Regions from separate parts of the Agrobacterium sp. H141 genome, predicted to be linked through region 1. Evidence: predicted binding sites of a transcription regulator. Region 1 holds the regulator's gene; the other holds the start of a gene.

What was found. The regulator LexA, encoded in region 1, represses DNA repair genes until DNA is damaged. The targets are predictions, from matches to a motif close to TGTTCNNNNTGTGTTCNG.
Region 2: ACWPM9_RS08135 (ATP-dependent helicase) is a predicted target of LexA. The motif match lies at 4,974-4,991, and genes of this name have one in related genera.

Annotation. Positions count from the first base shown of each region.
Region 1 is NZ_CM169893.1:2,117,800-2,126,797, reverse strand. It holds gene ACWPM9_RS09790 (pyruvate dehydrogenase complex dihydrolipoamide acetyltransferase) at 1-357, opposite strand, end outside; gene ACWPM9_RS09785 (pyruvate dehydrogenase complex E1 component subunit beta) at 373-1,776, opposite strand; gene pdhA (pyruvate dehydrogenase (acetyl-transferring) E1 component subunit alpha) at 1,794-2,840, opposite strand; gene ACWPM9_RS09775 (FtsB family cell division protein) at 2,989-3,312, opposite strand; gene eno (phosphopyruvate hydratase) at 3,495-4,769, opposite strand; gene kdsA (3-deoxy-8-phosphooctulonate synthase) at 4,929-5,774, opposite strand; gene ACWPM9_RS09760 (VOC family protein) at 5,771-6,667, opposite strand; gene lexA (transcriptional repressor LexA) at 6,877-7,590, shown strand; gene ACWPM9_RS09750 (hypothetical protein) at 7,544-8,353, opposite strand; gene ACWPM9_RS09745 (ComEC/Rec2 family competence protein) at 8,365-8,998, opposite strand, start outside.
Region 2 is NZ_CM169893.1:1,780,734-1,789,731, forward strand. It holds gene ACWPM9_RS08120 (ABC transporter ATP-binding protein) at 1-568, opposite strand, end outside; gene ACWPM9_RS08125 (NEW3 domain-containing protein) at 565-1,746, opposite strand; gene ACWPM9_RS08130 (DUF6074 family protein) at 2,133-2,411, shown strand; gene ACWPM9_RS08135 (ATP-dependent helicase) at 2,436-4,931, opposite strand; gene ACWPM9_RS08140 (efflux RND transporter periplasmic adaptor subunit) at 5,273-6,466, shown strand; gene ACWPM9_RS08145 (efflux RND transporter permease subunit) at 6,463-8,998, shown strand, end outside.

The sequences.
Region 1 (8,998 bases):
TGCCTGATCCGTGACAGGTGCAGCCGCTGGCGCGGCTTCCTGCTTGGCCGGCGCGGCATCGGCTTTCGGGGCTGCTGAACCACCACCGGAGGCGGCTGCTTCCTTCACGTCTTCGCCTTCTTCGGCAAGGATCGCGATCAGGGCATTGACCTTCACGCCCTCGGTACCCGCTTCAACAACGAGCTTGGCGATCGTGCCTTCATCAACAGCTTCCACTTCCATGGTCGCCTTGTCGGTCTCGATCTCGGCGATGACATCGCCGGGACCGATCTTGTCGCCTTCCTTCACCAGCCACTTGGAGAGATTGCCCTCTTCCATGGTCGGGGAAAGCGCCGGCATCGTGATATTGATCGGCATGGTGTAGGCCTCCCCTTATTTGTAGCAGACGGTTTTAACGGCCTGTACGACCTCACCGACATTCGGCAGCGCCAGCTTTTCGAGGTTTGCCGCATATGGCATCGGCACGTCCTTGCCAGCAATCGTCAGGATCGGCGCATCGAGATAATCGAAGGCCTGCTGCATCACGCGCGTGGCAATTTCAGTGCCGACGGACGACTGCGGATAACCTTCTTCGACAGTCACCAGACGACCGGTCTTCTTCACCGACTCAATCACGGTCGGAATATCCATCGGACGAATGGTGCGAAGATCGATCAGTTCGACGTCGATGCCGTCCTTCTCCAGTTCCTCGATGGCCTTCAGCGCATAGGTCATGCCAATACCGAAGGAGACGATGGTGGCATCGCTACCCTTCTTGTGGATGCGCGCCTTGCCGATTGGCAGAACGAAATCATCCATCTTCGGCACTTCGAAGGACTGACCGTAGAGGATTTCGTTCTCAAGGAAGACAACCGGGTTCGGATCGCGGATCGCAGCCTTGAGCAGGCCCTTGGCGTCCGCAGCCGTATACGGCATGACGACCTTGAGACCGGGGATCTGGCTATACCATGCCGCGTAATCCTGGCTGTGCTGTGCACCAACGCGGGCAGCAGCACCATTGGGGCCACGGAACACCATCGGCGCACCCATCTGACCGCCCGACATGTAAAGCGTCTTGGCAGCCGAGTTGATGATCTGGTCAATCGCCTGCATGGCAAAGTTGAAGGTCATGAACTCGACGATCGGCTTCAGACCGGCCATCGCCGCACCGACGCCGACACCGGCAAAGCCGTGTTCGGTGATAGGCGTGTCGACGACGCGCTTGGCGCCAAATTCCTGCAGCAAGCCTTGCGTAATCTTATAGGCGCCCTGGTACTCAGCCACTTCCTCGCCCATGACGAAGACGTCTTCGTCGCGGCGCATTTCTTCGGCCATCGCATCGCGAAGTGCTTCGCGAACGGTCGTCATCACCATTTCGGTACCGGCCGGAATGTCCGGATCGGAGGCAACATCGACCTTCGGCGCAGCCGGTGCCTTTTCAGACGGAGCCTCGTCCTTGGCTTCGCGAGCCTTGCCGCCGGACGCATCGGAAGCGGCAGGCGCTTCTTCGGCCTTGGATGCGGAACCGCCAGCCTTGATGTCATCGGCGCTTTCGCCATCTTCAAGAAGAACAGCAATCGGCGTGTTCACCTTGACGTTTTCGGTGCCGGCTTCGATCAGCAGCTTGCCGATCGTGCCTTCATCCACGGCTTCCACTTCCATGGTCGCCTTGTCAGTTTCGATTTCCGCAATGACGTCGCCGGACGTGACCTTGTCACCTTCCTTTTTCAGCCATTTCGACAAGGTGCCCTCTTCCATTGTCGGAGACAGGGCAGGCATGAGAATTTCTACGGTCATAAACTAGGCCTCCCCGCTCAAAGCAAAATATCGGTGTAAAGCTCGGATACATCCGGCTCTGGATCCGACTGTGCGAAATCGGCGCTGTCGGCAACGATGTCGCGCACTTCCTTGTCGAGAGCCTTAAGCTCGTCTTCGCTCGCCCAGCCCTTGTCCATAAGACGGGCTTTCACCTGCTCGATCGGATCGTGCTCGGAACGCATCTTCTGCACTTCATCCTTGGAACGGTATTTCGCAGGGTCGGACATAGAGTGGCCGCGATAACGATAGGTCATCATTTCCAGAATGACGGGACCCTTGCCGCTGCGTGCATGTTCGAGAGCCTGTTCGGCTGCAGCCATCACGGCCCGAACGTCCATGCCATCGACCTGCATGCCGGGAATGCCGAACGATGCGCCGCGCTTGGAGTAATCGGTCTGCGCAGTCGAACGTGCGTTCGACGTACCCATGGCGTAACGGTTGTTCTCGATCACATAGACCACCGGAAGCTTCCACAGCTGTGCCATGTTGAAGCTCTCGTAGACCTGGCCCTGGTTGGCCGCGCCATCGCCGAAATACGCAATCGAGACCGACTTGTTGTCGCGGTAGCGGTTGGCAAAGGCCAGACCGGTTCCGAGCGACACCTGCGCGCCAACGATGCCGTGGCCGCCATAGAAGGCCTTTTCCTTGGAGAACATGTGCATGGAGCCACCCTTCCCCTTGGAATAGCCGCCCCGGCGTCCCGTCAGTTCCGCCATCACGCCGCGCGCTTCCATGCCGGTTGCCAGCATGTGACCGTGGTCGCGATAACCGGTGATGACCTGGTCACCATCCTTCTGCGCCATCTGCATGCCAACAACGACAGCTTCCTGACCTATATAGAGGTGACAGAAACCACCGATGAAGCCCATGCCATAAAGTTGGCCGGCTTTTTCTTCAAAACGGCGAATCAAAAGCATCTGCCGATAGGCGGAAAGCTCCTGATCTTTCTTGAACTCGGCGACTGCGCCGTGCTCAAAATCCGTCTTGGTTGTTTTGGAAGCAGGTTTGCGTCCTGCGGTAGACGCGGGTTTTCGCGGCGCCATTCATCCCTCCCTGGGTTTTATGGGCGATATGTTTGTTGTCGCGTACAATAAGCAAGAAACGGCAGCCCGGCAATGCCATAAATGCATGCCTAGCATTCCGAATAAGTCTATGTTTTTTAACGGAAATTGAATATTAACCGAATTCAGGTTAATTCTTGAAATAGCTATTGAAGATCACAATTTCATCGGGACGCGACATATTCAATTGATATCGCGCCTTCTCATCGATCATGTCTTTCTCAAGCGACCCATCGCTCATCAGCGCCACCTGATTCTCCAGCGTCTTCCGCTGATCCACAAGCGCTGCAAGCTCTCGCTCACGCACGACCCTACGCTTCTCGAAATGCTCTGCGGCAATCAGACCGTAGTCGCCATGAATGCAATGATAGCCGAAATAGCCCAGAAAGGCGATGGTCACCGCTGGAAGAACCAGGCGACCGATTTTACGTTTTTTATGATGGCGGGTCCACATGCGGGGGTATGGCCTTGATACGCGGTACTCAACTAAGCGTTCAAATTAGCTCTGATTGTTTAACCGATCGTTGACCCTGTCAGAAACCGGTAGAATTTGTCTGTCGCACGCCGCACTGTCACGACAAAAAGCCCGCCCCGATTTCCCGGCGCGGGCTTTTCAATTCAACGATCGAGGACCGATCAGCCCTTGAGGATCGACGTACCGGCGTAGAACGCCTGCGGACCGAGACCCTCTTCGATACGGATCAGCTGATTGTACTTTGCCAGACGATCCGAACGCGACAGCGAGCCGGTCTTGATCTGTCCGCAATTGGTCGCAACAGCGAGATCGGCAATCGTCGAGTCTTCCGTTTCGCCCGAGCGATGCGACATGACGGCTGTGTAAGCGGCCTTATGCGCGGTCTCCACGGCATCCAGCGTTTCCGTCAGTGTGCCGATCTGGTTGACCTTGATCAGGATGGAGTTGGCAACGCCCATCTTGATGCCGTCACGCAGACGCGCCGAATTGGTCACGAACAGATCGTCACCCACCAGCTGGCACTTGTCGCCGATCATGTCGGTCAGGGTCTTCCAACCATCCCAGTCGTCTTCGGCCATACCGTCTTCGATGGAGATGATGGGATATTTGGCAACCAGTTCGGCATAATAACCGGCCATTTCGGCGCTATCGAGCACACGGCCCTCGCCCTGCAGATCGTATTTGCCGTCCTTGAAGAATTCGGTCGACGCCGGATCGAGAGCGAGACTGATGTCTTCGCCAGGCTTGTAGCCAGCCTTTTCGATCGCCTTCATGATAATGTCGAGCGCTTCAGGCGCGCTCTTCAGGTCTGGCGCAAAACCGCCTTCATCGCCGACATTGGTGTTGAGGCCCTTGGCGCTCAATTCCTTCTTCAGCACATGAAACACTTCCGAGCCCATGCGAACGGCGTCGCGCAGGGTGTCCGCGCCGACGGGCATGATCATGAATTCCTGGAAGTCGATCGGGTTGTCGGCATGCGCGCCGCCATTGATGATGTTCATCATCGGAACTGGCAGCGTGCGGGCGTTCGGGCCGCCAACATAACGATAAAGCGGCAGACCGGAGGCTTCGGCAGCAGCCTTGGCAACGGCCAGAGACACACCGAGAACAGCATTTGCCCCGAGGCGCGCTTTGTTTGGCGTGCCGTCCAGCTCGATCATGATGTTGTCGATCTGGATCTGGTTTTCCGCATCCAGGCCGCCAATGGCATCGAAGATCTCGGTGTTGACGGCTTCGACGGCCTTTTCAACGCCCTTGCCAAGATAGCGCTTGCCACCATCGCGAAGCTCGACGGCTTCGTGCGCACCGGTCGAGGCACCCGACGGAACGGCTGCGCGACCCATGCTGCCGTCTTCAAGAAAGACATCGACCTCTACAGTCGGATTGCCGCGGCTATCGAGAATTTCGCGGCCGATGATGTCGGTGATTGCAGTCATGGGGACCTCCCGGTTTCTGGGTGGGATTGAGGATGGGCCTGTATTAATCGAAGAAGAGAAAAATACAATGGCAAGAGTATGAAAGCTTGGTGTCGCCTGAAGCGAGACAAGCCGATGCCATCGACAGTGCCTTCGCCTCAGTGTCGAAACTTCGCAGCCTCACCCCTTGGTGATTGCGTCAAACGCCAGAAGGGTTTCCAGAAGCCGCGGCATGTCTTTCAGATGAACCATGTTCGGGCCGTCAGAAGGTGAGTTATCCGGATCCTGATGGGTTTCGATGAACAGCCCGCCAACGCCAACGGCAACGGCGGCACGCGCAAGCGTTTCAACGAATTCGCGCTGTCCACCGGTCGATCCACCCTGCCCGCCCGGTTGCTGCACGGAATGGGTCGCGTCAAACACCACAGGTGCCCCCATGGCCGCCATGATCGGCAAGGCGCGGAAATCAGACACCAGTGTATTGTATCCGAAGGATGCACCGCGCTCGCACAAGAGCACGTTCGGATTGCCGCTTTCGACGATCTTGGCGAGCACGTTCTTCATGTCCCAGGGCGCGAGGAACTGGCCTTTCTTGACGTTGATCGCACGACCAGTCTTGGCAGCAGCGACCAGCAGGTCTGTCTGGCGACTGAGGAAGGCCGGGATTTGCAACACGTCGACCACCGGCGCGACGATGGCACACTGTTCCTCGGTGTGAATGTCGGTCAGCACAGGAAAGCCGAATTCCTTTTTAAGGTCTGCAAACACCTCAAGTGCCTGCTCCAGCCCGATACCGCGCTTCCCAGACAGAGATGTCCGGTTGGCCTTGTCAAAAGAGGACTTGTAGACGAGGCCGATGCCGAGCGTGTCGCAGATTTCCTTGATCTCGCCAGCCATCATAAAGGCGTGGTCGCGGCTCTCCATCTGGCAAGGGCCGGCGATCAACGAAAAGCGTGCGCTATTGGAAAAGGTGACCTTGCTTGCGCCATCGCCAACGACCACGCTTGAATTTGGTGAAATGCTCATGCCTTGTCCTCGAATATGAATGTTACGCCCTGACCCGCCGATGGTGGAACCACAAGGCGACCCTCCCGGGCTTCGTAAGAAATGCCATTAGCGGCAAGAAGCGCACCTGTCACGCCAAGATCGCCCACGGCAACGACTAATCCCGCGCCCTCAAGACCGGCGGTCCTGCTCATTACAGATAGACCATAGCTGCGGGTAAATCCGTCCGGCGTCATCACTTCTATCTGAGTGCCGCCGGCAGCGAATTCCAGTCTGCCGCCTCGGGTTGCTGAAGCATGCGCCTGAAACACAGCATCGATATAACCCTCAAATATTGAGGGGTCTTCCGCCGTCAAGATCACGCCACTCACACGCATTGCGCTATTGTCGTGTTGCGCCAGCGCCTCCTTGTCGATCGCCAGCGGCAACAGTCGCTCACAGGCAAACAGCAGCAGGTCAGGCGCTTGTTCATCCTTGGCGAAAGCCAGCTTGAAACCGGCTTTCGCCTCGCTTCCATCGGCCGCTTGAACAGGTCGCTCGAAAGACAGCATCTTGCCGGCAGACCGTCCCTCTGCCTCGAACCTTGCGTGATCCGCATCCGCGTCGCGGCTCTCGGCAATAATGGCCGACAGCCCCTCGCCACGATCTGCCCGAAACGCTTCATGGCGCGCCACAAACACATTGCCCTGCCGTATCGCGTCGTGGCATTTCTCAGGATCGGCAACACCCAGAGGCTCCAGATATCCGCCTTCGGAAAAATAAACACAGGCATTTTCGGTGCCGAATGGATGGAGCGCATCGGCTGCCACCGTGAAACCGAGCGCCGTCAACCGGTTGCGTGCGACCCCAAGCGCTCCGACAGGCAGGACAATATGATCGAGCGCGCGGGCCGGCGAGGCAGACGATGAATCCATGAACGGTTCCTCAGCATCAAAACGCGTCGGTTGTGCGCCATCGCAGGCTCAAACACAAGACATCGCACTTTATCGAACACTTTAGTTCTGATGTGCGCGCCGACCCATCAATTCCATTGTTGCCAGCCTCACAAAAATTTAGTCACTTGCAGAACACAACTGGAACAGATAGTGTATGTTCTGGATTTGTTTCATCAAAGGGAATCGCAATGCTGACCCGCAAACAACAGGAATTGTTGCTCTTCATTCACGAAAGAATGAAGGAGTCCGGCGTGCCGCCATCCTTTGATGAAATGAAAGATGCACTGGATCTGGCCTCCAAATCCGGCATCCATCGTCTGATCACAGCGCTGGAGGAGCGCGGTTTCATTCGCCGGCTACCCAACAGGGCAAGAGCACTGGAAGTGATCAAGCTTCCCGAAGCCTATTCACCCAGCATGCAGCCACGTCGCGGCGGTTTCTCGCCCAGCGTCATCGAGGGCAGCCGCGGCAAGACGCCACCGCCGATGCTGCGCCAGCCGAGCGAAGACAACAACAATACGGTTTCCGTTCCGGTGATGGGTCGCATTGCCGCCGGTGTGCCAATCTCTGCCATTCAGAACAACACTCATGAAATCAGCATTCCCGCCGAAATGGTCAGCAGCGGCGAGCATTATGCGCTTGAGGTCAAGGGTGACTCGATGATCGAGGCCGGCATCCTTGACGGCGACACCGTGATCATCCGCAATGGCTCGACCGCCAGTCCGGGCGATATCATCGTGGCGCTGGTCGATGACGAGGAAGCAACCCTGAAGCGCTTCCGTCGCAAGGGTGCGTCGATTGCTCTTGAAGCGGCCAATCCGGCTTACGAAACACGGATCTTTGGGCCTGACAGGGTCAAGGTTCAGGGTAAGCTGGTCGGCCTGATCCGCCGCTATCACTGAGGTCGGTGAGCACGGTCTCCACTGGTTTCATATCATAGCGGCCGCTGCGCCAATCATATCTACGATGCAGGCTCCAGGGCCTTGCACGGCCGGAGAAAGCAGAGCGCAAAGCGATTGCCCCGTTGCTGTGCGGGCCTAGCCATATTTCCAAAGAGCCCGTTTTGCGAAGTGTATCGGGCGTGATCAATCTCGCGCCCGAGCGACAATGGTCATAGCCAAGCCGTCGCGCAGAAATAACAATATCACCGAGATCGCAGGCCAGGCCTGAAAGCCGTGGCTCCTCAAGTGTCACCACCCGCCAGCCCCCGCTGATACGGGCAACGCACCAGACCTTGTTCAGGCAACTGAACTGGCCGTCGACCGACATGTCCAACATATGTGCGAGTTTCGTGCTGGCGTAGCGTATCGCATTTTCCGAAAGCACGGGAAAGCGGCGACCACCATCAGGGGTCGCGATGTCCCGCGGCGCAATCGCCTTGGCAAGCAAGGCATCCTCTTCGACAGCAGGTTTTTGATGGCTGTGGCGCTGCAAACCGTTCTGCCATTGGGTAAATATGAAGCCCGGCGGTCGGGCGCTCGTAGTGGCGATCACGTCCGCATTGTTGGCACCATTGCCGATCAACCCAACCAGACGACCGTCCTCATAGATCAGCAGATCGGCAGTCCTGTCTTTAGGAAGCGCCAATCCGGTGATCAGACCAACTGCGAGGATGGCGGTGCCAATATGCCTGATGCGACTTCGAAGCAGTGCCAGTATCAGCATGCCCGTAACCGCTAACGGCAAAACCCAACGGCCAGCCGCGCGCTACCGACATCGCCACCCCATTCGGCGACAGTATGGGCAATTGCGATGACGAGACCGAGTCCATGCCCCATGACGTCAAGCGGAAGTGTGTCGAGACCGATGGGCATCAGCAACATCGACACCAGGCCGGCCGGCATCACCACAAATGTGATGATCGGCATCGCCAACAGATTGGCCGGTAAACTATAGCCGGCGAGGCGGTGGAAATGCTCCAGCGAAAAGATCGCGGTCGACAAACCACCAATCACGGAAGTGAGGATCAGCCCGCCAACCACGCGGATGATCGCACCGGCAATGGGCATATCAGGCAAAAAGTCGAAATAGCCCTCGCGGGATCTGCGGAAACGCCACGCGGAATATCCAGCCACCAGCGCCACGGTCGCTGCAAATGACATCTGAAAGCTTGGCCCCATCACTTCGGAGGGCGAGATTGCCAGTATGATCGTGGCCGCCAGTGCCACATTGCGCATGCTGATCGCTGGCCTGTCCAATAGCACAGCCATGAGCATGATTGCCATCATCACGAAAGCGCGCTGCGCCGACACCTGGGCACCGGAAATCATCAGATAGAAGAATGCTGCGACAAGCGCGCCAGCGGCTGCA
Region 2 (8,998 bases), 340 kb from region 1:
CGATGGTCATGCCGTCGGCGGCCAGTTTCAGGATCATGTCCAGCAGTTCCTGCGTGGACTGCGGATCGAGGCCCGAGGTCGGCTCGTCGAGGATGGCCAGTTCGCATTGCTTGACCAGGAGATCGGCGATGCCGAGTCTTTGGCGCATGCCGCGCGAAAAGTCCGATACCCGTTTGTTGCGCACATGGTCGAGGCGGACGCGCTTGAGGGACTCATCGACGCGCGCGCCGATCTCGGCGCCGGCAATGCCGGCCAGCCTTGCCGTGTAAGCGAGGTTTTCGAAAGCTGTCATGCCGTCGTAAAACCCCACGGCATCGGGCAGATAGCCCACGCGGCGTTTCACTTCCAGCGGTTCTCGCAGCGGATTTCGACCCAGAACCTTCACCTCGCCGCCGCTCGGCTCTGTCAAACCGAGAAGCAGGAGAATGGTGGTGGTCTTGCCGGCCCCGTTTGGTCCCAGCAGGCCGAAAATTTCGCCCTGCCGGATTGTCAGGTCAAGTCCGTCGACGGCGACGTGCTGACCGTAGCGTTTGGTGAGGCCTTTCGCCTCGATGACGGGGGCACTCATCTGCGGCCATACCTGGTGACTGCAAAGGCCAGAACCATGACGGCAGCGCCGATTGTGCCAAGGCCCGCCAGACCCCATACCGTGGAGGTGGTGACGGTGACGCGGAACTGCTGGCTGTCGGACAGGCCATCTCCATGAGCGCGTACGCTGACCATATAGTCACCGGCAATGGCCTTGTCGGACGGTGTCATGGTGACGGAAACGTCGGCCTTGTCGCCGGGGGCGATTTCCGGCACTTTTTCCGGACTTGCCGTGACTTTCCAGCCCGAAGGTGCGTTGGCACTCACTTCAACATTTTCGGCCGGAGCCGTGCCGGAATTGGCGACCACGAATTTGAAGCTCTGCTCCTTGCCGGCTTCAGCGCGGCCCGAGAGGCGTTCATCGGCGGTTGAAAGTTGCAAGTCTGCCTGACCGGTCACATCGAGAACAAGCTGTGTCTCGCCCTGGGCCTTGGCATCGGATGCGCCGACCTTGACCGGATACTGGCCAGCTGCGACCTGCGCCGGCGGCTTCACGGAAACCTTCACCGTTTTTGTCTCGCCGGCTTTCAGCGGCAGACTGGTCAGCTCGTTGCTGCCATATTGTTCCTTGAAGGTTGCGGTAAAGCCGGGCGGTGCCTGACTGAGAAGATTGACGACATTATCCTCGGTGCTATCGTTCTGGATGGCTACATCGTAGTCGAAGGAGGATTTTGGCGTGCCGCGCAGTGCCGGCAAGGTGGGTTTCAGCGTCAGCTTGTCAGGCTCGGCGGCAGCCAGCGTGATCTTGACCGGCAGCGTGAGCGTCCTGCCATCATCGGTGTGGCCGGCAACGGTGAAGGCGTAATTGCCGGGCTTGGCCGTGTCGGGCGGTGTGAGCTTCAGTTGGAGGGCGCGGGTCTCGTTGGGGCCCGCCATGGCCGCTTCAACCGCCTTGCCATCGCCAAGCAGCGTCCACGTCCAGCCAGACGGCAGACCGCTGACGGAAAAATCGACGCGGGCCGGCGGCATCTCGGCATTTTGCAGGCTGAGCGGCAAGGTTGCGTCCTGGCCGATCTTTTCGGTCAGTGCAGGATAGGTGGTGGTCAGCCACAGGCCGGTCGGCTGTGCGGTGTCCTGCTGGGCCAGAGCTGGCATTGCGGCAAGCACAAGCCCACCGGCAAGCGCCAGGGCTGCAGGCAGGTGACGAGGAGAAGTCATCCCATTACTCCCAATGTTTCGAAATGAAAAATGTCTCGATGCCGGGCGGTTTTGCAGGAGTGCTCAACGCCGGCGAATACGAGACTTTGCCTGAAAAATGACGAAACCGGGGCAAAGAAAATTACAGTTATGTAATGTTGCCAAGGGGTTATGGTGGGCGCGTCATATTCTCGACGCGCCCGGCGCTCTGCAGTTCGCTTGGAAAAACGGCCGTGATGTCGATGAAGCCGGCACTGCTGCAAGGTTTCTTTAACCCTGATGGGGCACCTTTGACGAATCTGCGAAGCAGGGGCAGGGGCGATTGCCCGGGCCTATTATTGCCGCATGATGATCATGCAATCAGCCGGTCTTGCAGCGTGTGTCGCAAGCGGTTCAGGGAGTGAAGAATGACGCGTTCAGCCGCCGCCAAAAGCCCCGCCGGAGCCCTCCATTTCTTTCCCATCAGCCAGCGGTCCGACGTGGTGCGCCAGGCCGCACGCGAACTCGACAGTCATAACGGTCAGGCGGCTCTCGACTTCTGGAAGAACAAGTGCCGCGCGCTCGGCGCTGAACTGACCGCCCGCGGCTGCGCCGAAGACGAAATGCGCGCCCAGATCATGGATTTCCAGGCGGCCGTTCAGGCAGAACTTCTGGAGCTGCATCATCAGCGGATGGTTGAGGGCTGATTTCCCAGTTTGGCGATTGCCGCCTCACACCCGCTCCACAAATCCGTCCAGCACGCGTTTCTGCCCGGCCCGGTCGAAGTCGATCGTCAGCTTGTTGCCTTCGATCGTCGCGATGTTGCCGTTTCCGAACTTGATGTGGAAGACGCGGTCGCCGACTGAATATTTCGACGGTTCGGTGGCGGTCGACTTGGCCACCAGTTCGCCATCGATGGTCTTGCCGCGCGGGCCCGATTCGCCGTAGCCGATGCGTTCGACCGCATGGCCGGAACGGTTGCCCCAATTGTTGCGGGTGGCGTCGGTCTTGTTGGCCTGGGCGCGCTTCCAGCCGGGGGTGGAATAGCTGTTTTCAAAGGGCTCCTGCTTGTCGAAGCGGGATTGTCCGTAGCCACCACGACCATAACCGCCATAATTCCCCTCGGATTCGGCCACATCCACATGGGCGGATGGCAGCTCGTCGAGAAAGCGGGACGGCATGGTGGATTGCCAAAGGCCGTGGATGCGGCGGTTGGAAACGAACCAGATATGGCAGCGCCGCTTGGCGCGGGTGATGCCGACATAGGCGAGGCGGCGTTCTTCTTCCAAGCCCGAGCGCCCGCCTTCATCCAGCGCGCGCTGGTGCGGAAAGAGGCCTTCTTCCCATCCGGGCAGGAAGACGGTTTCGAATTCCAGTCCCTTGGCGGAATGGAGCGTCATGATGGAGACGGCGTCCATATCCTCGTTCTGCTCGGCATCCATGACCAGCGAGACATGCTCGAGGAATCCGCGCATGCTCTCGAACGCCTCCATGGAGCGGATGAGTTCCTTGAGGTTTTCCAGACGACCCGGCGCTTCTGCCGATTTGTCGTTCTTCCACATATCGGTGTAGCCGGACTCTTCAAGGATCTGCTCGGCAAGTTCGGTATGGGGAACGGTTTCAAGCTGTTCTTGCCATCGGCGAAAGTTTTGCACGACGTCAAACAGGGCCTTGCGGGCCTTGGGCTTCAGGTCGTCGGTCTCGGTCATGTCGCCTGCGGCCTGCAACATGGGAATGTCGCGGGCGCGGGCATAATCATGCAGGGCGCGCACCGAGGTGTCGCCCAGACCACGCTTGGGCGTGTTGATGATGCGCTCGAAGGCCAGATCGTCTGCAGGCTGGCAGACGAGGCGGAAATAGGCCATGGCATCGCGGATTTCGAGCCGCTCATAAAAGCGCGGGCCGCCGACGACGCGGTAATTCAGGCCAAGGGTTACAAAACGATCTTCGAATTCGCGCATCTGGAAGGAGGCGCGCACGAGGATCGACATATCGTTGAGCTTGTGTTTCTTGCCGTCTGCATCGCCACGCTGCAGGCGCTCGATCTCTTCGCCGACTGCGCGGGCTTCCTCTTCGGAATCCCAGGCAGCATGCACCACGACCTTTTCATCGTCGGGTTCGGAGCGTTCGGTGAATAGCGTCTTGCCAAGGCGGCCTTCGTTATGGGCAATCAGATGGCCGGCAGCGCCCAGAATATGTTCGGTGGATCGATAATTGCGCTCCAGTTTCACCACCTTGGCGCCGGGGAAATCCTTCTCGAACCGCAGGATGTTGTCGACTTCCGCGCCACGCCAGCCATAGATCGACTGGTCGTCGTCGCCCACGCAACAGACATTCTGGGCCACGCCCTTGGGGCGTTGGGCCAAAAGCCGCAGCCACATATATTGCGCGGTGTTGGTGTCCTGATACTCGTCGACCAGAATATAGCGGAACTTGTCGTGATATTCCCGCAGCACATCCGGATTGGCCTTGAACATGCGGATGGGGCGCAAGAGAAGATCGCCGAAATCGCAGGCGTTCAGGCTTTTCAGCCGGTTCTGATAGGCGGTGTAGAGTTCACGACCCTTGCCATTGGCAAAGGCACGGGCGTCGCCTTCGGGGATCTGTGACGGATCGAGCCCCTTGTTCTTCCAGCCATCGATCATCCCGGCAAACTGGCGGGCCGGCCAGCGCTTGTCGTCGATGCCTTCTGCCTGGATCAATTGCTTGATCAGGCGAATGACGTCGTCGGTGTCGAGAATGGTGAAGTCGGAGCGCAGGCCAACCAGTTCGGCGTGGCGACGCAGCAGTTTCACGCCGATGGAATGGAAGGTGCCGAGCCAGGGCATGCCTTCGACCGCGCCACCGACCAGAAGCCCGATACGCTCCTTCATCTCGCGCGCGGCCTTGTTGGTGAAGGTCACGGCGAGAATCTGGCTTGGCCAGGCGCGGCCCGTCTCCAGAATATGAGCAATGCGGGTGGTCAGAACGCGGGTCTTGCCGGTGCCGGCGCCCGCCAGCACCAGAACGGGGCCTTCGGTCGCTTCCACCGCTTCACGCTGTTCCGGGTTGAGGCCTGACAGGTAATCGGGTGCCCGTGACTGATCGCGCGCCGCCATGGCGCGGGCCGCAATGCCAAGCCCGCCTTCCTTGGGCGCATGGGCCTGGGGGGCAGGGGCATTTGAGGGCTTGCGCGGCTCGTCAGGCTCCTCGTCGAAAAAGGGGATATCACTAAAACCACTGGTCATGGGGCTCAATGTAGTGATTCGAAACCGAAAGGCCAGAAAAGATGTTCTCCTTTCATTCCCAAAAGGTCACTATGCAACGGAAAATTGCCGGCTTTGGCGGATATCGTGCCGGACGCTGTCGTGAATGTGATTGGTCAATAGCCCATATGGGTGCGAATGAAGGCTTGCGTTTCAATGTCGCCGGGCTTCGCAGCACCTCAGGATAATGACAGTTTCGTAATGTTCATGATGGCGGGTTGCGGTTGCAACGCAGTCATGAATATTGGGCTTGAGCCGTTCCAAGACGCTGGGCCGCGGCGATCGCAAATCAGTTCTATTTCAGTGTCACTTGCGGAGATTGCATGGCCTTTTGGAAACAGTTGCTTCTGGCAATTATCGTCCTCGTTGCGGGGTTCTTTGTCTGGATCTGGCTCGTGCCCGGCAGTGGTGCCGTTTTGGCGCGGCTCGGCGTTCCAGCTGGCGTCGTTGCCATGGTGTCGACTTCGCAGACCGAAGGGGGGGATGCAGCCGGCGCAAAGCGCGGCGGTGGCCGCGGTTTCGGAAATACGCCTCAGGTCGTGGTTCAGCCGGTCGCGATCGGCAAGGTGAACGACCGCCTGACGGCGATAGGCAGCGGTGAGGCGGTTCAATCTGTGATCGTCACGCCACAGGTGGCCGGCACGTTGAAGGAAGTGCTGGTCAAATCCGGCGATCTCGTTGAGGCCGGCCAAGTGATGGCCCGCATCAAGGACGAGGAACAGATCATTGCGCGCGATCAAGCCAAGGTGGAACTGAACAGCGCTCTGGAAAAGGCGAAGCTCTACGAGAACCTGAAGTCGACCATATCGCGCATCGATGCTTTCAACGCCGATATCGCGGTCCAGACTGCAAAGCTTGCGGTCGAGACGGCAGCGCTCAATCTGCAGCGGCGCGAAATTACCGCGCCGATCAGCGGCGTCGCGGGCATCGTCACCGTCGATCCCGGCGATAATGTTACCACGACAACAGCCATTGTCAGTCTCGATGACCGTTCGGAAATCCTCGTCGATTTCTGGGTTCCGGAGCGTTTCGCGCCGATCATCAAGGTCGGCCAAGCGGTCGAGGCTACGGCAGTTGCGCGTCCGGCAGGGCTCTATCGCGGTGCGGTCGAGGCCATCGATAACCGCATTGATGAGGCCAGCCGCACGCTTCATGTGCGGGCCCGCATTGCCAACGAGAACGACGATCTGAGGGCCGGCATGGCGTTTACGGTCGCCATGACGTTCGACGGTGAAGACTATCCGGCCGTCGATCCGCTAGCGATCCAGTGGGACAGCGACGGCTCCTATGTCTGGCGGGTGAGTGACGGCAAGGCCGAAAAAGTTACCGTGCGTATCGTGCAGCGTAATCCCGACAGTATTCTCGTGGAAGCTGCATTGTCCGCCGGGGATCAGATTATCATCGAGGGTGTGCAGCGTGTGCGGGCCGGCGGTGAGGTCGCAATCGCCGGCGAGCAACGTCCGGCCGATACCAAGCCATCCGCCGATGCGCCTCAGCAGGAGGCGGCCAAGCAATGAGCGATCGCGAAGAAGGTCTGTTGCCGTCAGCCGATCATGGCGGGTTCACCGCACTGTTCGTGCGACGCCCCATCCTGGCGCTTGTTTTCAATGCCCTGATCGTGGTTGCCGGCCTGTCTGCGCTTTACGGCGTCGAGGTTCGTGAACTGCCGGATGTCGACCGTCCGGTAATTACCGTTCGCACGACATTTTCAGGTGCGTCGCCCGAAACGGTCGATCAGGAGGTGACGACGGTCATCGAGGGGGCGGTGGCACGGGTCAGCGGGCTCAAATCCATGTCGTCGTCCTCGTCCTTCGGCTCCAGCCGCGTGACGCTCGAATTTTCCGATGCAACGGATCTCAACGTGGCCTCGACCGATGTTCGCGATGCGATTGGCCGTGTCACCAATGAGCTTCCCGACGAATCGGACGAACCACGAATCATCAAGGCCGATGCCGATTCCAGTGCGATCATGCGGCTGGCGATCACGTCGGACAGTCTCAGCCTCGACGATCTGACGCAACTGGTCGATGACGAGATCGTCGACCGCCTTGCCGCAGTGGATGGCGTCGCGGATGTCGATATCTACGGGGATCAGGAAAAGATTTTCCGGGTCGATGTCGATCAGGCAGCGCTTGCCAGCCGTGGGCTGACCATCGCCAATCTGTCCACTGCGCTGAGCGACCTTGCCTTTGACGTGCCGGCAGGCGCGCTCAACAGTGCCACGCAGAATATCGTGGTGCGGGCGACCGCGGAGCTGAAGACGCCGGAGGATTTCGCAAGTCTTATCATCCAGAACCGCGTGCGGTTGGGCGATGTGGCCACCATTACCCTGGGGCCGGATACCAGTTCGACCACTTTGCGGGCCAATGGCAGCCCTGGCATCGGTCTTGGCATCATTCGTCAGGCACAATCGAATACGCTCAGCATCTCCGATGGCGTGACCAAGGCTGTTGCGGATATCTCGAAGACCTTGCCTGAAGGCACGCAGATCCGCATCACCAGCGATGATGCCGTGTTTATCCGCGGCTCCATCGAAGAAGTGGTGCGCTCGCTGGCACTGGCAGCGATCATCGTGGTCGGTATCATCTATCTGTTTCTGCGCGACGCGAAGGCGACGATCATTCCGGCGGTCACCATGCCGGTGGCGTTGATCGGGACGGTTGCCGCGATCTATCTGCTCGGTTTCTCGATCAATATTCTGACCTTGCTTGCGATTGTGCTTGCCACCGGCATGGTGGTGGATGACGCGATTGTCGTGCTGGAAAATATCGTCAGGCGTCGAGCACAAGGTCTTGGACCTCGGGCAGCCGCCGTGCTTGGCACTCGGGAGGTGTTCTTTGCGGTCGTCACCACCACGGCCACGCTTGCCGCTGTGTTCGTGCCGCTGTCGTTCCTGCCGGGGCAGGTGGGCGGACTGTTTCGCGAATTCGGCTTCGTGCTGGCCTTTTCGGTGACGCTGTCATCGATTGTGGCGCTGACACTCTGTCCCATGCTGGCGTCTCGGCTGCTGACCCGCGATGTCGACCCGGACCCGGGTATGCTTGGCAGGTTGGGGAACCGCTTCTCCGATCTCTACCGCTATACGCTTCGCGGTTGTCTCAGAGCACCGTTCGTCGTGTTCATCGTTGCCTTCGTCTTTGCCGGAGCAGCCTTTGGCGCGTTCCAGCTGATCACGAGCGAGTTGACGCCGCGCGAGGATCGCGGCCTGTTGTTGATGCGGGTGTCTGCTCCGCAAGGGGTCAGCCTCGAATATACCCGTGATCAGATGCGCCGGGTTGAGGAAAACCTTGAACCCCTGCGCGAGAGTGGAGAGATCATCAATCTGTTCTCTATTTCCGGATTTGGCAGCAGCAAGAACAGCGGCTTCATGGTGCTGACGCTGGCACCCTGGGATGAGCGCAGCCGCAGCCAGGACGAGATAGCAAAGGACGTGAATGCGGCGGCCGCAAAAGTGCCTGCCGTCCGTGCCTTTGCCATTCAGCCCAATTCTCTGAAAATCCGCGGCGGAGGAAATGGTCTCAGTTTCGCGCTTGTCGGTTCAAGCCATCAAAAGCTGACCCAGGCCGCTCTTTCCGTGGTCGATGCCATGGAACGGGACGGCCGTTTCGACAATCCGCGTCTGGCCGACGATGTCAGTCAGGCGCAGCTATCGGTCGTGATCGATCGTGAACGCGCGGCCGATCTCGGGGTCAATATAACGGGGCTTGCGCAGGCGATGCAGGCATTGCTCGACGGTCGGTCCATCGGTGATGTCTTCGTCGATGGCAAGTCTTATCCGGTGAAACTGGTATCGACCACGCGGCCAATCGATGATCCGACCGATCTTGAGAACATCTTCCTGCAGACGAGCGAAGGCAAGTTCGTGCCGATGTCGGTGATCGCCACGCTGAAGGAGAATGCGGTCGCGCCATCCTTGTCGCGTGAGCAGCAATTGGCGTCGGTTGGCATCAATGCCGGATTGAACGAGGGGACGTCGCTTGGTGAGGCGCTTGCCGTTGCCGAAGCCATCGCCGAACCGCTTTTGCCGCCCGGCGCAAGGCTGATGCCGC